Regions from separate parts of the Kurthia sp. FSL E2-0154 genome, predicted to be linked through region 3. Evidence: riboswitches for the same ligand, from Rfam matches in the RefSeq annotation. Region 3 holds a riboswitch; each other region holds the start of a gene.
The links. Region 3 has a riboswitch for S-adenosylmethionine ahead of MHB75_RS08880 (methionine ABC transporter ATP-binding protein). Riboswitches for the same ligand answer to the same signal wherever they lie in the genome.
Positions count from the first base shown of each region.

Region 1 (3,283 bases), 390 kb from region 3:
TAAGGTTCAAATAGATACGGGTGAATGGTTAGATGCAGATGAGGTCGTATTAGCTGTACCGCACCAAGTCGCACAAAAACTATTGAAGGAAGAGCCTTTCCAACGTGATTTTGAAGAACTACAAACGGGTTCTATTATTACAGTTTACTTGGCTTATGATTTACCGAATGATGTGCTACCAGCAGATGGTACAGGATATATTGTATCATCAGGTAATGATGTAAATTGTAATGCATGTACATGGACAAGTCGCAAATGGCGTCATACTTCTAAAGACGATAAGTTACTTATCCGTATGTTTTATAAAAAGAATAACCCTCGTTTTAAAGAATTTTGTCAGATGACAAATGATGAATTAGCACAAATTGCACGTCAAGACATCGAAAAAAGCTTGAAAATAACAGATGAACCAACATGGATTGATGTAAGAAAATGGTTTGATGCGATGCCAATTTATAATTTACAACATAAACAAGCAGTTGAACGTATTGAAAAACAAATGGTGAAATATCATCCACATGTACATTTAGCTGGTTGTTCGTATTATGGTGTGGGGATTGGTTTATGTATTCAAAATGGTGAAGAAGTTGCTACACGAGTTATGAATCAATTTATTCAAAGACAATGAGAATTCGTATAAAGTGTGAAAGAAGGATTCCATAATGAACAGGAAATTAAGTTTAACGATTGGCATTGTTTTGTTTGTTTTAGGTGTTGCACTAATTTTCAATAAACAAATTATGGGGTTCATCGTGTCACATATGAGTAATCAAGCAATTGAGCAGTTTGATGAACAAAAAGCACAAAATGCGGATGACGTAAGCTTTGATTTTGGTAAAGTAGAGAATATTAGTTTACAAGATGTATTAAAGGCACAAATGAATCAAGGTGATGTACATTCAATTGGTGCATTAAGTGTTCCCGATGTATCTTTACAATTGCCTATTTTATACGGAATTTCAAATACAAATCTAGCAATTGGCGCAGGTACATTAAAGAAGGATATGAAGATGGGGCAAGGTAATTATGCATTAGCAGGTCATAATATGAATAATGATAAAACATTATTTAGCCCTTTAACGAAAGCAAAAAAAGGAATGCTTATGTACACAACGGACTATAAGCGTGTGTATACGTATAAAATTACAAAAATCTTTATTACAGAAGCAACTGACGTTCAAGTTATCGAAAATCAAGCTAAAAAAAGACTACTGACGCTCGTTACATGTAATTATGATGGTTCGAAACGATTAATTGTACAAGGTGAGTATGTCAATGCGCGTGACTTTGATTCAAATGCTGGCGATGCATTTACGATAAAAAAATAAAATATGAAGCGTATGAGATGTGAAAAAACCTCATACGCTTTTTTAATTTCTATTACTAAATTTGCGAAATATTGTGATAAAGTAAGCGCTTTTTCGTACAATATTTAGCTGAAAGTGGTAGAAGCTATTGACGGTACTCTATTTAAGAGGTATGATTCTTTTAATATTTTAAAAATTCAATAATTTCTTATCAAGAGAAGCCGAGGGACTGGCCCGACGACGCTTCAGCAACCAGCCATTTAGATGGTCAGGTGCTAATTCCAGAAGGACGTATGGTTCTTAAAAGATAAGAAGGCTTATTTTCAAGTGTCAGTTCAAACCTTCTTATGCAATGTAAGAAGGTTTTTTTATAGCTTTTTTGAAATGAAGGAAGGATGGGGAGTGTATGGGATTACTAGAAGATTTAAAGACAAAAGTATTAACAGCAGATGGAGCAATGGGGACACTGCTCTATTCATATGGGATTGATTTTTGTTATGAAGAACTGAATGTTCGAAAGCCGGAAGTAATCGAGAATATTCATAAACTATATATTGAAGCGGGCGCTGATGTCATTCAGACGAATACGTACACAGCGAATACGATTAAGTTAGCTCGCTACGGTATTCAAGATGAATATGAAGCACTGAATCGTGCGGGTGTAGAGGTAGCGAAAAGAGCCACGAAGAATGGCGAGTACGTACTTGGAACAATTGGTGGAATTCGAGGTATTCGTAAGGATGAACATTCACTAGATGAGATTATTGAATCACTTGTTTTACAAGCAAAAGTATTACTTGATGCAGGTGTAGATGGTTTACTACTCGAAACATTTTACGACTTAGAAGAGCTTGAAACATTAGTGAAAACAATTCGCATATTCTCAGATGGACCGATTGTAGCGCAAGTTTCGATGCATGACCCAGGGGTTTTATTAAATGGAATGAAGTTGAATGATGCACTGCAACATTTAGAAAGAGCTGGAGCTGATGTTGTCGGTGTGAACTGTCGGTTAGGCCCGTACCATACAGTGAAGGCGCTTGAAAATGTTGAGCTACCAAAGAATTCGTTCTTATCTGCGTATCCGAATGCAAGTCTACTCGATGTAGAAGAAGGAAAAGTGGTATATGAATCAGAAGCAGAATATTTTGGGCGCGCTGCAGTTGAATTACGTGATGAAGGGGTTCGCTTAATTGGTGGATGTTGTGGAACAACACCTGAACATATTCACGAAGTGAAGAAACATTTATCAGATGTTTTACCAATGGAAAATAAAGAAGTTATCACAACTAAAGAAGAAGTGATTCGTGAAGCTAATGTGTCTAAATTTGAACCACTTCACGAAAAAGTAAAAAAAGGGCGTTCCATTATCGTTGAACTTGATACACCACGCCATTTAGAAACAGAAAAGTTTTTAGAAGGAGCAGCGATTTTACAAGAAGCGGGCGCTGATATTGTCACAATGGCAGATAATTCACTTGCTTCACCACGTGTATCGAATGTGGCGATGGGATCGATTTTAAAATATGAAAAGAATGTACGAGGATTAGCACATATTACATGTCGCGACCGTAACCTAATCGGGCTACAATCTCATTTGATGGGGCTAGATGCATTAGGTATTCACGATATTTTAGCTGTAACAGGTGACCCAACAAAAGTAGGAGATTTTCCAGGTGCTACAAGCGTCTATGATGTATCGAGCATTGAATTACTACAATTAATTAAAAAATTAAACGAAGGTATTTCTTTCTCGGGAAAACCACTACGTAAAAAGGCAAACTTCTCTGTAGCGGCAGCATTCAATCCGAATGTACGTGTCGTCGAACGTGCCATTCCACGTTTAGAGAAAAAGATTGAAGCAGGTGCGGATTATTTCATTACACAGCCTGTTTACTCAAAAGAGAAAATTATTGAAATTTATGAAGCAACAAAACATTTAGATACACCGATTTACATCGGAATCATGCCACTAA
Region 1 covers NZ_JBBOPO010000001.1:2,183,871-2,187,153, reverse strand. The annotation lists gene hemG (protoporphyrinogen oxidase) at 1-628, shown strand, start outside; gene MHB75_RS10755 (class A sortase) at 663-1,328, shown strand; SAM riboswitch class I at 1,513-1,621, shown strand; gene MHB75_RS10750 (bifunctional homocysteine S-methyltransferase/methylenetetrahydrofolate reductase) at 1,714-3,283, shown strand, end outside.
Region 1: it holds a riboswitch for S-adenosylmethionine, as region 3 does, so the genes downstream of both, MHB75_RS10750 (bifunctional homocysteine S-methyltransferase/methylenetetrahydrofolate reductase) here and MHB75_RS08880 (methionine ABC transporter ATP-binding protein) in region 3, are expected to answer to the same signal.

Region 2 (3,283 bases), 1.0 Mb from region 3:
TATTGAAATATCGATTCAATTGAAAAAATAAAAAGAAAGAATCGCACAATCGTAAGTGTGATTCTTTCTTGTATTTAGACTATTTCCACGTGAAGCCTTGTGAAGCAAGGAAATCTTTAATGAACGGACGTTGTTGGTTTACTAAGTAATCCGCCATTTGTTTCGTCCAGTTCGTTACTTTTTGATTAGCATTACGGTTTAAGTAGTACTCACCAAGTTCTTTATCATATTGTGTTAATAGTGCGTCATATTTTTCTACATCATAACCATTTTCATGTACAATTGCTTCCACTGGTAAACGTGGTTTTGTATCATTTGTTTTCGTTGGTTTGCCGATCGTCATCGCAAACATCGGGAAGACGTATTCAGGTAGGTTGAATAATTCGCTAATTTCTTTTGGATTATTACGTGCGCCACCAATATAACAAATACCGTAGCCTTCAGCTTCAGCTGCAATAACGAAGTTTTGAGCAAATAAGCTAACATCTGCTACACCCACTAAGACATTTTCAGCCGAATCAGCTGTAATATCAATATCGTATTTTTGACCAGCAATTTGAAGACGTTTGAAATCTACGCAGAATAAGAAAGAAGCGCCAGCTGTTTTGAATTGGAAATCATTATTCGATAATTCGCCAAGTTTCGCTTTTTTCTCAGGATCTGTCACATGAATCACACTATATGCTTGTACAAAGTGTGATGTTGCAGCCATCTGTGCAGTTTCGATTAAATCATATACCACTTCTTTTGGAATTTCTTCGCCTGTATATTTACGGACAGAAGTATGACTACGTAATAATTCTTTTACTTGATTCATGATTCATTCAACTCCTATTGTCATTTGTATTCAAAGACTATGCTACCATAAATGCTCATCTTATTCGAAAACCTTTGATTTATTTTAAAAAGTTTTTTAGTAATTTTTATTTAAAAATAAAATTGTATTTTAAAAGAATTAAATCAGTATAATAAAAATTTTCAGAAAAAAGATTGACGAATGAAAAATAGATGACTATACTAGATAGAAATTGATGGAAACATTATATGTTTAAAACCTTTATCAAGAGTGGCGGAGGGATAGGCCCTGCGATGCCCAGCAACCAGTTTCTTTTTTGAAACCAAGGTGCTAATTCCTACAGATTTTTTATCGGATCTGACAGATAAGGGGAGGACCATGTTCGATAAAGCCCTCTTCTTACCTAAGAAGAGGGCTTTTTTTATAAAATCCTTCTCCTATAATTCCTTATTCCGATGTCCATCATCATAATTCATTTTAGGAGGAATCATATATGACAGAATTCAAAAAAGAAACATTAGCCGTACATGGCGGACAATCACCAGACCCCGTAACAGGAGCAATTGCAGTACCTATTTACCGTACAACTGCATATCAATTTAATGATTCAGAACATGCTCGTAAATTATTCGCACTAGAAGAAGCAGGCAATATTTATTCACGCATTATGAATCCAACAGTTGATGTGTTTGAAAAACGTGTTGCCTTATTAGAAGGAGGAACAGCAGCAGTCGCTCTATCTTCAGGTATGGCTGCTATCTCATTTAGTATTTTAAATATTGCGCGTGCAGGAGATCATATTGTAGCTGCGAATAGTTTATATGGTGGCACGTACAATTTATTTGCGAATACACTTCCACGTTACGGTATTACAACAACATTCGTTGATGAACGCGAGCCTGAGAAGTTTGCAGAAGCGATTCAAGAGAACACAAAAGCGCTATATGTTGAAACAATCGGAAATCCAAGTTTATCAGTAGTTGACTTAGAAGCATTTGCAAAAATTGCACATGAACATCAAATTCCACTCATCGTCGATAATACATTTGCTTCACCAGTTGGATGTAACCCGATTGAACATGGTGCAGATATTGTGATTCACTCGGCAACAAAGTGGATTGGTGGACATGGTACAACAATCGGTGGAATTGTAGTGGATGCAGGGAAGTTCGACTGGACACAGGGTAAATTCCCAGACTATACAGAACCAGATGCTTCTTATCATGGTATTCGCTATGGTGTGGATGCACCGAATGCAGCGTTTGCAACACGTTTACGCGTTCAATTATTACGTGACTTCGGTCCGACATTGAGTGCAGATGCAGCCTTTAACTTCTTACAAGGTTTAGAGACACTTCATTTACGTGTGCTACGTCATAATGAAAATGCACATAAAGTAGCGACATTCTTACGCAATCATGAACAAGTGGAATGGGTACACTATAATGGATTTGAAGATAGTGAGTATGCGCCACTCGTAGAAAAATATTTAAAAAATGGTGCAGGTTCTGTTTTAACATTTGGTATTAAAGGTGGGCGTGAAGCAGGTCGCAAGTTCATTGATGCAATTGAGCTATTCTCACATGTAGCCAATGTAGGTGATGCGCGTTCATTAATTATTCACCCAGCTTCAACAACACATCAACAATTAAATGAAGAAGAACTTATTCAATCAGGTGTGCCAGAAGAACTCATTCGTTTATCAATCGGCCTTGAAAATGCAGAAGATCTAACTCATGCGTTAGAGCAAGCATTCCAACAAGTAACAGTGGTCGCAAAATAGGTTCTAAAATCAGTTATATATAATAGAAGGAACTGACTCAATCCGTTGTAGGCAGTTCCTTTTATTTTCTAAAATTCAGTATTTAGTGACCTCTTAGAAAAAACAATTGTCCTTCTGAAAAAGAATTTTCTTGAAATATGTCTTTAAATACGTTAGAATTTTCATTAAGTTGTGAAATGAACGTTCAAAATAAACAAATTAAATTTAATCATTGGAGGCGAACAATATGACAGCAGTGAAGGTGGCAATCCTAGGGTTCGGAACGGTAGGAGAAGGCATTTTTAACATTTTGAAAGAAAAGCGAAAGCAATTGAAAGAAACACTGGGTGTGGACATCGAAGTAGCAAAAATTTTAGTCCATAATGTTTCAAAAGAGCGCGAAGGTGTAGATGCGTCTTTATTAACGAATCGTTTTGAAGATATTTTAGCATTGCCACAATTAGACGTTGTCTTTGAAGCAATTGTTGGAGAAGAACCAGCATATGGTTATTTAGATGCAGCAATTGAAAAAGGCGCGCACGTTATTACTGCAAATAAAGTCATGTTTGCTAAATTTGGTCAAGCGCTACAAGAGAAGGCGAAAAAATACGGTGTACAAGTAGGTTTTGAAGCAACTACTGCAGGTGGTGTACCGGTAATTAAAACAATGGAGACAATCTTACGTGTGAATGATGTATTACACATTCAAGGTATTTTAAATGGCA
Region 2 covers NZ_JBBOPO010000001.1:2,800,098-2,803,380, forward strand. The annotation lists gene MHB75_RS14020 (5-oxoprolinase subunit C family protein) at 1-31, shown strand, start outside; gene nfsA (oxygen-insensitive NADPH nitroreductase) at 80-817, opposite strand; SAM riboswitch class I at 1,055-1,167, shown strand; gene MHB75_RS14030 (O-acetylhomoserine aminocarboxypropyltransferase/cysteine synthase family protein) at 1,290-2,579, shown strand; gene MHB75_RS14035 (homoserine dehydrogenase) at 2,806-3,283, shown strand, end outside.
Region 2: it holds a riboswitch for S-adenosylmethionine, as region 3 does, so the genes downstream of both, MHB75_RS14030 (O-acetylhomoserine aminocarboxypropyltransferase/cysteine synthase family protein) here and MHB75_RS08880 (methionine ABC transporter ATP-binding protein) in region 3, are expected to answer to the same signal.

Region 3 (3,283 bases):
TTTTTCATCGCCGTCTCCTGATTTTTCTGAAGAACCACATGCTGCTAAACTAAGTGCTAGTGCTGCTGTTAAAAGACCTGTTACTAATTTTTTTGATGTTTTCATGATTCATTTCCCCTTTTCTTTGATCTATCGTTTATCAATTTTTGCTGTAATCAAATCTCCAATGAATTGAATGATGAATACAACAACTAATACTAATACTGTTGCGACGAATGTTACGTCGTTTTGACTACGTTGGAAACCATCTTGGAAGGCTAAGTAACCTAGACCACCTGCACCAATGATGCCCGCCATCGCTGTATAACCTACTAAAGCAACTGCCGTCACTGTAATCCCTGAAATTAACGCTGGTAAAGATTCTGGAATCAATACTTTCCAAATAATTGTTCCTGTTGTTGCACCCATCGAACGAGCTGCTTCAATCACACCACGATCAATCTCTTTTAATGCAATCAATACCATGCGTGCATAGAATGGTGCAGCCCCGATAATCAGTGCCGGTAATGCTGCGTTTGCACCACGCATTGTTCCCATTAAGAAAATTGTAAATGGAATTAATAAGATCACTAAAATAACGAACGGAATAGAACGGAAAATATTCACGATTACTCCTGTTAAAAAGTTCACAACCTTATTCGCCCATAATTGGCCCGGTGCTGTTAAGAATAAAATAATCCCTAGCACTAGACCTAAAATAAATGTAATGATGGTTGAAACACCTGTCATATAAAGCGTTTCTAGCGTGGCTTGCCACATTCCTTCCCAATCAACATTTGGGAATAGTCCTGTCGCTTCGTTATTCATGTGACATCACCTCCGACTTAATTCCTTCAGCAGTTAAATATGCTACTGCCTTTTCAACTTCTTCATCTGTTCCAGCAAGTTGTACGATTAACGTACCGTATGGACCACTTTTTGTCGGAGATATATTGCCATGTACAATATTTACATCGACATTAAACTGACGAATAAGTTGTGTCATAATCGGTTGCTCTGTTTTTGAGCCGACAAAGAATAATTTAATTAATTTGCCATTTTGGTATTGTTCTTTAATTTGTTCAATCGACTCTTGTTGCCCTACTGTATTCGTTACTTGTTGAACGAATCGTTGTGTAACAGGTGCCTGTGGTGCGTCGAATACTTGAAGAACATCGCCTTCTTCTACGACTTTCCCTTGCTCCATTACGGCTACACGATGACAGATTTTACGAATCACGTGCATCTCATGTGTAATTAAAATAATCGTGATACCGAGTTTTTCATTTACACTGCGTAATAAGTCTAAAATTGAATCCGTAGTTTCAGGGTCTAATGCTGATGTTGCTTCATCACAGAGTAATACTTCTGGGTCATTTGCAAGTGCACGCGCAATACCTACACGTTGTTTTTGACCACCTGATAATTGTGATGGATAAGCTTTTTCTCTTCCTCTTAATCCAACAAGTTCGATCAATTCTGCTACTTTTTTCTTTTTAGCAGCTTGATCAATACCTGCAATTTCTAAAGGAAAAGCGATATTCTCTTCTACCGTTCTTGACCATAATAAATTGAAATGTTGGAATACCATACTAATTTTATGACGTGCTGCACGGAGTTTAGCACCTTTAATTTTTGAAATATCTTCACCATTTACAATTACAGAACCACTTGTTGGTTTCTCTAAGCCATTAAATAAACGAATCATCGTACTCTTACCAGCACCACTGTAACCGATAATACCGAAGATTTCACCATCTTGGATAGTTAAGTTTACTTGATCGACAGCTGTGAGGGGACCATTTGAAGTTTTATATTGTTTTGTCACATTGCTGAGTTGAATCAAATTGTTTCCCACCTTTTTCGAACTTTATTCATAAAAAAATCCCTTCTGTCAGACAACAGAAGGGTTTAAACATCATAAAATATGCTAAACCGTTCTCTCATCTCTCAAAGACTACATAGTCCTTGCGTGAATTGGCACCTTTTCACATAATGTGATGGTTGCCGGGCTTCATAGGGCACTTCCCTCCACCTCTCTTTATAAGAGTAACGAATTAAGTTCATTTAGTTATTGTAGATACTTTATCACTTCTAAATTGAAAGGTCAATACTTCTTTAAAATTTTTTCAAATAAATGTGGCACTGACTGAAAAGCATAAATTTTCTCTACTAACTCGCCATTTTGCGTAATAAGAAGACAAGGTACACTTTCAATTTCAAAGTCATACGCTAATTGCTCCATATAATTTAAGTTGGCTTTCCCCATCGGAACATGTCCAATTGCTTGCTCGGTCACATCCATCATTCTTGATGCAACTTGGCAAGTTCCACACATCGGTGTATAGAGGTAAAAAGCTGTTTTTTCTTGGGACTTCACTTGCTCTTCCCATTCTTCACGTGTCCATTCTTGCATTATTGTCATCCTTTATCTAATAAGTAACCTGACTTAATCTTAAATTTAGCTCCTTGTAACACTTTTGCTAAATGATAACGCGGCGTGCGTTCAACACCACCGTAACGCGGTAATGTATAAAGATGATGTGTATTGGGATATTCTTGTTGTACAAGCTTACGAAGTTTCTCGCCCATATCATCTGCATCGAAAAATGCATAAAAATCACAACTCTCATACGGCTGTAATAGTTCATCTAAACGATGAGAGCTTACGGTTCCGTTTGTACAGACAATCTCAACAGGTTCATTCAAAATAGGCTTTAACTGTAAACAATCTTGTCTACCCTCTACAATGAGTACTTTCTCAATAATCTTCATACACACCACCCCATCTGATTCCTTATTCTTTTTTCTGTTCTTTCTTACTTTATTTATACCATATTTTCAGTATATTTTTGTAGGAATAGTGCTTATAAAAAAAGCGCATAGAAAAAACTTTACATACTTTACAACAAATAAAAAAAGAAGACAACTGAAATCAGTGTCTTCTAATCAAATCAGCATGAAAACGCGCACCTACATGAAAGGGGTGCTATTAACCTGCGATTACTTCTTCATATTGTTCAGCAGTTAATAAAGCTTCTAGTTGTGCAGCGTCAGAAGGTTTTACAACCACCATCCAAGCTTTCTCGTAAGGTGATTCGTTTACTAGCTCTGGGCTATCTTCTAACTCTTCGTTTACTTCTACTACTTCACCTGAAAGTGGTGCATATAGTTCAGAAACTGTTTTTACAGACTCAACGCTACCGAATGGTTGGTCGATTGTTAATTCATCGCCTACAGATGGTAGTTCAACGAATACGATGTCACCTAGTTCAGATTGTGCAAATTCTGTAATACCGATACG
Region 3 covers NZ_JBBOPO010000001.1:1,796,513-1,799,795, forward strand. The annotation lists gene MHB75_RS08870 (MetQ/NlpA family ABC transporter substrate-binding protein) at 1-105, opposite strand, end outside; gene MHB75_RS08875 (methionine ABC transporter permease) at 130-807, opposite strand; gene MHB75_RS08880 (methionine ABC transporter ATP-binding protein) at 800-1,825, opposite strand; SAM riboswitch class I at 1,920-2,029, opposite strand; gene MHB75_RS08885 (thioredoxin family protein) at 2,087-2,395, opposite strand; gene MHB75_RS08890 (toprim domain-containing protein) at 2,401-2,754, opposite strand; gene gcvH (glycine cleavage system protein GcvH) at 2,972-3,283, opposite strand, start outside.